2 regions of the Caballeronia sp. SL2Y3 genome follow, and region 1 is predicted to be linked to the other one. Evidence: predicted binding sites of a transcription regulator. Region 1 holds the regulator's gene; the other holds the start of a gene.

What was found. The regulator HrcA, encoded in region 1, represses chaperone genes, less so after heat shock. The targets are predictions, from matches to a motif close to TTAGCACTCNNNNNNNNNGAGTGCTAA.
Region 2: groES (co-chaperone GroES) is a predicted target of HrcA. The motif match lies at 1,982-2,008, and genes of this name have one in related genera.

Annotation. Positions count from the first base shown of each region.
Region 1 is NZ_CP084260.1:384,259-388,595, forward strand. Features, by position in the region: gene recN (DNA repair protein RecN) at 1-831, opposite strand, end outside; gene LDZ26_RS01850 (NAD kinase) at 867-1,760, opposite strand; gene hrcA (heat-inducible transcriptional repressor HrcA) at 1,947-2,963, shown strand; gene hemH (ferrochelatase) at 3,102-4,169, shown strand; gene LDZ26_RS01865 (RNA-binding S4 domain-containing protein) at 4,195-4,337, shown strand, end outside.
Region 2 is NZ_CP084260.1:2,144,792-2,149,128, reverse strand. Features, by position in the region: gene LDZ26_RS10110 (MFS transporter) at 1-1,262, shown strand, start outside; gene LDZ26_RS10105 (type II 3-dehydroquinate dehydratase) at 1,267-1,713, shown strand; gene groES (co-chaperone GroES) at 2,087-2,380, shown strand; gene groL (chaperonin GroEL) at 2,458-4,098, shown strand; gene LDZ26_RS10090 (hypothetical protein) at 4,202-4,337, opposite strand, start outside.

The sequences.
Region 1 (4,337 bases):
CTCCTGCAACTGGATTTCGGCCGGTTCGAGTGAAGCGAGCACGTCGTTGAGCGCCGGGTCGATGTCGGCGAGAGAGCGCAGCTTCGAAATGATGGCGCCGAGCTGGGAGATCATCGCGTCATCGGATTCGGACAGCGCGCCGAGCGCGTTCTGCACGCCGTCGATCAGACTCGCCGAGTGCGACAGCCGATGATGCTCCGCGCTCACTTCCTCCCATTCGCCGGACTGGGGCGCGAGCTTGTCGAACTCGCTGAGTTGCCAGGCGAGGCGTTCGCGCTCCAGTTGCAGTTCGCGGTCGCGGCTTTGCGCGGCATCGACGGCCTGCTGCGCTTCGCGCCAGGCCCGCCACGCGCGATTCACGGCGGCGGCCGTATCGACCAGGCCGGCGTGCGTGTCGAACAGCTCGCGCTGCGCGTCGGGACGCATCAATAATTGATGCGCGTGCTGGCCGTGGATATCCACGAGCATTTCGCCGACTTCGCGCAATTGCGTGAGCGTCGCCGGCGTGCCGTTGATGAATGCGCGCGAGCGGCCGCTCGAATCGATCACGCGGCGCAGCATCACCGAGTCGCCGTCCTGCGAGAGCGCGTGCTCGTCGAGCCAGCGAACCACTTGCGGGTGCGTGCCGAACTCGGCGGTGATGTCCGCGCGCGGCTCGCCGGTGCGCACGACGCTCGCATCGGCGCGGGCGCCGAGCGTGAGGGCGAGGGCGTCGATCAGAATCGACTTGCCCGCGCCGGTTTCACCCGAAAAAACCGTGAAGCCCGAATCGAATTCGATGTCGAGCGCGGCGACGATGACGAAGTCTCGAATGGAGAGATGACGGAGCATGGACGCTTCGGGAAGGGTTCGGCAAAGATGTGCGGTCAGACAGACGAGTCCTGCGAAGGATGCTCGTTCCAGTGCAGTTTCTTGCGCAGCGTGGCGTACGTGCTGTAGCCGACCGGATGCAGCACCGGCACGGTATGCCGGGAGCGCCGCACCTCGATGGCGTCGTTCAGTTCGACGGCGGTGAACGACTGCATGTCGAAGTTCACGTTCACGTCGCGCCCGCCGATGATCTGAATGGTGACCTTCGAGTCGTCCGGCAGCACGATCGGACGGTTCGAAAGCGAGTGCGGGGCGATCGGCACGAGCACGAAGCCTTGCAGCTGCGGATGCAGAATCGGCCCGGCGGAAGACAGCGCGTACGCCGTGGAGCCGGTCGGCGTCGCGACGATCAGCCCGTCGGAGCGCTGGTTGTACATGAAGTGGCCGTCCACCGACACGCGCAGTTCCGCCATGCCCGAGAAGCCGCTGCGATTCACGACCACGTCGTTGAACGCGAGCGCGTGGTAGATGGGCTTGTCGTTGCGCACGATGCGCGCTTCCAGCAGGCTGCGCTCTTCGCGCTCGAACTGCCCGGCGAGCATTTGCGGCACGCGTTCGTGCATTTCCTTGAGCGGGATGTCGGTGATGAAGCCGAGCCGCCCGTGATTCACGCCGATGAGCGGCGTTCTGTACGGCGCAAGCTGACGGCCCACGCCGAGCATGGTGCCGTCGCCGCCGAGAACGACGGCCACATCCGCACGCGCGCCGATCTCCGCGATGGACAGCGCGGGATAGTCGGTCACGCCGACATCCTTCGCGGTGCCGGCTTCGAACACCACGTCGAAGCCCTGGTTCGCAATGTGCTCCGCGAGCGATCGCAGCGGCGCCTCGATGCCGGGCGTGTTGGTTCGCCCGACCAGGGCGACCGTCTTGAATTGGCCAATTTCCATGCCGGCATTACACCATAGGTCGAAGGCGAAAAGAACCGGAGCCGCGCGGTCTCTGACGCGTCCGGTTTGTCGCTAGAATGGAGCGGACATTGAACGATCGGCGCGCCGCCGAACGCACCGCGAAGCGGCGCGAGCCCGCGGCGGCAGCCGTCGCCGCGCTTTGACACGTTGCGTTAAAATTTGCCCATGCTAGACCCACGTGCACAAACCCTCCTGAAAACGTTGATCGAGCGTTACATCGCCGAAGGTCAGCCGGTCGGTTCGCGCACGTTATCACGGCACTCCGGCCTCGAACTGAGTCCCGCCACCATCCGCAACGTGATGTCGGACCTCGAGGACTTGGGCCTCGTCGCCAGTCCGCATACGTCGGCGGGGCGCATTCCCACGCCGCGCGGCTACCGCCTGTTCGTCGACACCATGCTCACGGTCGAAGCCCCGCAGGACGAGGCGATGACCACGGCCGTCAAGACGCGCCTGCAAGGCCAGGAGCCGCAGAAGATCGTCGCGGCGGCGGCGAGCGTGTTGTCCAGTCTGTCCTCGTTTGCAGGCGTGATCCTCACGCCGCGCCGCAGCCACATGTTCAAGCAGATCGAGTTCATGCGGCTGTCGGACAAGCGCATTCTGCTCATCATCGTGACGCCGGAAGGCGACGTGCAGAACCGCATGATGGCCACGCAGCGCGACTACTCGCCCTCGCAACTCACGGAAGCCTCCAATTACATCAACGCGCATTTCGCGGGCCTGTCCTTCGACGAAGTGCGCCGCCGGCTGCGCGAGGAAATCGACCAGTTGCGCGGCGACATGACCACGCTGATGCAAGCGGCGGTCGTCGCGAGCACGGCCGAGACCGATCCCGGCGAGACCGTGCTGATTTCCGGCGAGCGCAACCTGCTCGAAGTCGCGGACCTTTCGTCCGACATGGCGCGGCTGCGCAAACTCTTCGACCTCTTCGACCAAAAGACGAGCCTCCTGCAATTGCTGGATGTATCGAGTCACGCGCAGGGCGTGCAGATTTTCATCGGCGGGGAATCGAATCTCGTGCCGATCGAGGAGATGAGCGTCGTGACCGCGCCGTACGAAGTGAACGGCAAGATCGTCGGCACGCTCGGCGTGATCGGCCCGACCCGCATGGCCTACAACCGCGTGATTCCCATTGTCGATATCACGGCGCGCCTGCTGTCGATGTCGCTCAGCCAGCAATAGCCAGCAATAGCGCGCCTTTGCGGTCATCTTGCCGCGCCGTCGAACGCGCCGCCACTAGGCCGTTCGGCCGATGCAGCGTGCTGGAACGCGCCGCTATAATGGCCGTCACCTTTCGATGACTTTCGGCCGCCTTGCCCTATGCGTTTCGACCTCGAGTTGCCCTCGCAGCCCAGCGCCTCGCATCGCGTCGCGGTGCTGCTGATCAATCTCGGCACGCCGGACGCGCCCACGCCGCGAGCGGTGCGCAAATATCTCGCGCAGTTTCTGAGCGATCCGCGCGTCGTCGAAATTCCCGCGTTCATCTGGCAAATCATTCTGCGCGGCATCATACTGCCGTTTCGCGGGCGCGCATCGGCGAAAAAATACGCGCAGGTGTGGATGCCCGAAGGCTCGCCGTTGCGCGTCTATACGGAGCGGCAGGTCGAAGGCTTGCGGCGGCTTTTTGCGGCGAACGACTATCACGTCATCGTCGATTACGCGATGCGCTACGGCACGCCGGGCATCGGCGCCATGCTCAATCAGCTGAAGCTGGAAGGCGCCGATCGCATTCTGCTCGTGCCGATGTATCCGCAGTATTCGTCGTCGACCACGGCCACCGCTTTCGACGACGCCTTTACCGCGCTCAAGCGCGTGCGCAATCAGCCGGAGATCCGCACCATTCGCCATTACGCGGACCATCCCGCGTATATCGCGGCGCTCGCCGAGCAGGTGCGTGACTACTGGCGGCTGCACGGCCAGCCGGACTTCGCCTCGGGCGACAAGCTCGTGCTGAGTTTTCACGGCGTGCCGAAGCGGACCATGGACCTCGGCGACCCGTACCACGACCAATGCCAGTTGACCGGCTCGCTGCTCGCCTCCGCGCTGGGGCTCACGCCCGTGGAATGCCGCGTGACGTTCCAGTCGCGCTTCGGCCGCGCGGAGTGGCTGCAGCCGTACACCGCGCCGACGCTCGCGGAACTGGGCGCGGCCGGCGTGAAGCGCGTGGACGTGTTCTGCCCCGGCTTCACGGCGGACTGCCTGGAAACGATCGAGGAAATCGGCATCGAAGTGCGCGACGAGTTTCTGCAGGCGGGCGGCAAGGAGTTCCATCGCATTGCCTGCCTGAACGCGTCGCCGGCGTGGATCAAGGCGCTAGGCGAGATCGCGGCACAACATCTGCAAGGATGGCCTGTACAGGCCACGCAACCGGTGACGGTGGCGGCCTGAAACCGCTCATCGCACGAGAATCACCATGAATTACAAGATCACGACGGAACCGGGCGCGCGCCTGCGCATCGACAAATGGCTGTGGGCCGCGCGTTTCTTCAAGACGCGCTCGCTCGCGAGCGACGCAGTGGAGAAAGGCCGCGTGAGGATCGGCGGCGCGAACGTGAA
Region 2 (4,337 bases), 1.1 Mb from region 1:
GCGCCACTGTCGGCACGGCGCTGGAATGGTTCGACTTCGCGCTGTACGGCGTGGTCGCGGCCACGATCTTCCCGAAGCTCTTCTTCCCGTCGCTCGACCCGACCGCTTCGCTTTTGGCCTCGCTGGCGAGTTTCTGGGCGGGACTCGCCGCCCGTCCGCTCGGCGCGGTGATCTGCGGCATGCTCGGCGACCGCTGGGGACGCCGTAACCTGATGCTCGTTACGGTTTCGGTGATGGGCGCGTCGTCGTTCCTGATGGGTTTGCTGCCCACGTATCAGCAGGTCGGCATTCTCGCGCCGACCTTGCTGGTTTCGCTGCGCATCGTTCAGGGTTTTGCGCTCGGCGGCGAATCGACCGGCGCGCAACTGATGGCGGTCGAACACGCGTCCGCGAACAAGCGCGGGCTGTATTCGGGCCTGCTCGGCATCTGTTCGCCGCTCAGCCAGATCCTCGCGAATTTCGCGCTGTTCGCACTTTCCGCGCTCCTTTCGGCCGATGACTTCGAATCGTTCGGATGGAGGATTCCTTTTCTTGCCAGCTTCGTGCTCGTGCTGCTCGGCATCTATATCCGCATGAAGGTGAGCGAAACGCCGGCCTTCGAGGCGCTCAAAAAGAAGGGCGAAGGCGCGCGTTCGGCCAACCCGCTCGGCATCGTCTTCAAGTTTCACTGGCGGACCGCGCTTCGCCTGACGCTGTTCTTCTGCGGCCCGGCGGCGCTTTTCTATCTGATCGTGGTGTTCTCGCTCAGCTATCTCACGAAGAACCTCGGCGTGCCGAAGCAGACCGGCTTCATGCTGCTGATGGTGGCGAACGTCTGTGCCATTGGGGGCGCGCTGGCCGGTGGCTATCTGAGCGACCGGATCGGACGCAAGCGCGCGCTGATGATCGGCTCGTTCTGCACGCTGGTCTGCTGCCTCATCTACTTTCCGATCCTCAACCAGCACTCGGTCGCGTTGACGATGGCCGTGATGGGCGCCTTCCTGGGCTTCACGCAGTTTCAAAGCGGCATTCAGCCGGTGTGGTTCGCCGAATCGTTCCCGACCGAAGCGCGCTACACGGGCTCCGCTCTGTCTTACTCGGGGGCCAATCTGCTCACCGGTGGACCGATGCCGATCGTCGCCGTCGCGCTGCTCAATGCCTTTCATGGTTCGCCTTGGGCGATCGTCGCGGTCTGCGGCTCGTTGAATCTGCTCTCCTTCCTCATGATCGCGACGTCGCGGGAAACCAAAGACACCGCCCTCGAACGTAGCGCCACACACTGAAACCATGACTCGCAAACTCTACATTCTCAACGGCTCGAACCTGAACATGCTGGGCGCGCGCGAGCCGCACCTTTACGGACATACGACGCTGAAGGACATCGAAAAGAACTGTCTTACGCTCGCTGAAGAACTGAAGCTGGATTGCGTGTTCCGTCAGACCAACAGCGAGAGCCAGTTGATCGACTGGATTCAGGAAGCCTTCCTGCAGGACGCGGCGCTCGTCATCAACCCGGCCGGCTTCTCGTTCGGGCGAATTCCGGTGCTCGACGCGGTCAAGCTGATTAGCCGCCCGGTCGTGGAAGTGCACATAACGAACATTCACCGGCGCTCGGAGGAATACCGTCACTCGACAATCTCGGTGGCGGCTACTGCGGTGTTCTGCGGGGCGGGCGCGAACGGCTACTTGCTGGCGATCCGCGCGGTTGACGATCTTTGGGGCAATCCGAGCTGAACGTGTCGCTCGGTCTGGCGAGCAAGCTGTCTCGGCGCGGACTTCGCTTCCGCCGGGATGCGCGGCAGGCAAGTGGACGGTGCTTATCAATACCCGCGTTTACCCTCCCGTCGATCGTGACGCGACGTTTGCGCGGACCGCCGCCTAAACCGCGGCATCGGCTCGTCCGTGCGTTCGCCGCACTGATCGCAAGTTAATCCCCAAAACCACGCCAATCTCGACCCCACTTTCGCTCCCTCCTTGAAATTGTCAAATGCGGTCCATATAATTGGCACTCACTGCACGAGAGTGCTAACAAGATTTCCGTCCGGCGGGCGCAGCCCAAAAGACGGGCTTTCCCGCGTTTTCAGTCTCATTCAAGAGAGGAGTGTGTATGAACCTTCGTCCTTTGCACGATCGCGTCATCGTCAAACGTCTGGACCAGGAAACCAAGACCGCATCGGGCATCGTGATCCCGGAAGCAGCGGCAGAAAAGCCGGATCAAGGCGAAGTCCTGGCCGTCGGCCCGGGCAAGCGCGATGACAAGGGCACGCAAAACGCCCTCGACGTGAAGGTGGGCGACCGCGTGCTCTTCGGCAAATACGCCGGCCAGACCGTCAAGGTCGACGGGCAGGAACTGCTCGTCATGCGCGAAGAAGACATCATGGCCGTTCTGGTCAACAAGTAAGCATTCTTCCTGTACGCCGGGCTTCGCGCCGAAAGGGCAGCGAGCCGGCACACTGAATCGAATCAAGGAGTCTGGATATGGCAGCTAAAGAAGTCACTTTCGGCGATTCCGCACGCGCCAAGATGGTCGAAGGCGTGAACATTCTGGCCAACGCGGTCAAGGTCACGCTGGGTCCGAAGGGCCGCAATGTCGTGCTCGAGCGTTCGTTCGGCGGCCCGACGGTCACCAAGGACGGTGTCTCGGTCGCGAAGGAAATCGAACTGAAGGACAAGCTCCAGAACATGGGCGCGCAAATGGTCAAGGAAGTCGCTTCCAAGACCAGCGACAACGCAGGTGACGGCACCACGACCGCTACCGTGCTCGCACAGTCCATCGTTCGCGAAGGCATGAAGTACGTCGCATCGGGCATGAACCCGATGGACCTGAAGCGCGGCATCGACAAGGCCGTCGCCGCAGCAATCGAAGAACTGCGCAAGATCAGCAAGCCCTGCACGACGAACAAGGAAATCGCGCAAGTCGGCTCGATCTCGGCGAACAGCGACACGTCCATCGGCGAGCGCATCGCTGAAGCCATGGACAAGGTCGGCAAGGAAGGCGTGATCACCGTCGAAGACGGCAAGTCGCTGCAAGACGAGCTGGACGTCGTGGAAGGCATGCAGTTCGACCGCGGCTACCTGTCGCCGTACTTCATCAACAACCCGGACAAGCAAGTCGCCGTTCTGGAAAACCCGTTCGTGCTGTTGCACGACAAGAAGGTTTCCAACATCCGCGATCTGCTGCCGGTGCTGGAACAAGTCGCGAAGGCCGGCCGTCCGCTGCTCATCATCGCTGAAGACGTCGAAGGCGAAGCTCTGGCAACGCTCGTCGTTAACAACATCCGCGGCATCCTGAAGACGGTTGCCGTGAAGGCTCCGGGCTTCGGCGACCGTCGCAAGGCCATGCTGGAAGACATCGCGATCCTGACCGGCGGTCAAGTCATCGCGGAAGAAACCGGCCTGACGCTGGAAAAGGCGACGCTGCAAGAGCTGGGTCAAGCCAAGCGCATCGAAGTGGGCAAGGAAAACACGACGATCATCGACGGCGCTGGCGAAGCCGTGAACATCGAAGCTCGCGTGAAGCAAGTGCGCAAGCAGATCGAAGAAGCGACGTCGGACTACGACCGTGAAAAGCTGCAAGAGCGCGTGGCCAAGCTGGCCGGCGGCGTGGCAGTGATCAAGGTCGGCGCTGCAACCGAAGTCGAAATGAAGGAAAAGAAGGCACGTGTCGAAGACGCTCTGCACGCAACGCGCGCAGCAGTGGAAGAAGGCATCGTGGCTGGCGGCGGCGTCGCGCTGATCCGTGCACGCCGTGCAATCGACGGCCTGAAGGGCGCTAACGCCGACCAGGACGCAGGTATCAAGATCGTTCTGCGTGCAATGGAAGAGCCGCTGCGCCAGATCGTCACGAACGGCGGCGAAGAAGCCTCGGTCGTGGTGGCTGCTGTTGCTCAAGGTTCGGGCAACTACGGCTACAACGCGGCAACCGGCGAGTACGGTGACCTGGTGGAAGCCGGTGTCGTCGACCCGACCAAGGTGACGCGCACGGCGCTGCAAAACGCGGCATCGGTGGCAGGCCTGCTGCTGACGACCGACGCAGCCGTCGCCGAACTGCCGAAGGAAGATGCTCCGATGCCTGGCGGCATGCCCGGCGGCATGGGCGGCATGGGCATGGACATGTAAGACGGCTTCGGCCCGATTACATCGGTGCGAGTCTCGCAAGGGGCTCGCGCCATGCCAGAAAAAAACCTGCAGCGATGCAGGTTTTTTTTCGTGCATCGACACGCTATTTATTCATCTCGTCGCGTAACTTCTGCGCGGCGGCCTTGTAGTCGTAGGTCGGGTAGAACTCCGTGTGATATCCGCCCCACGCGGTCGTCTCGATGGCGCGATTCACTTCCCGCAGCCTGTCCGCCGGCACG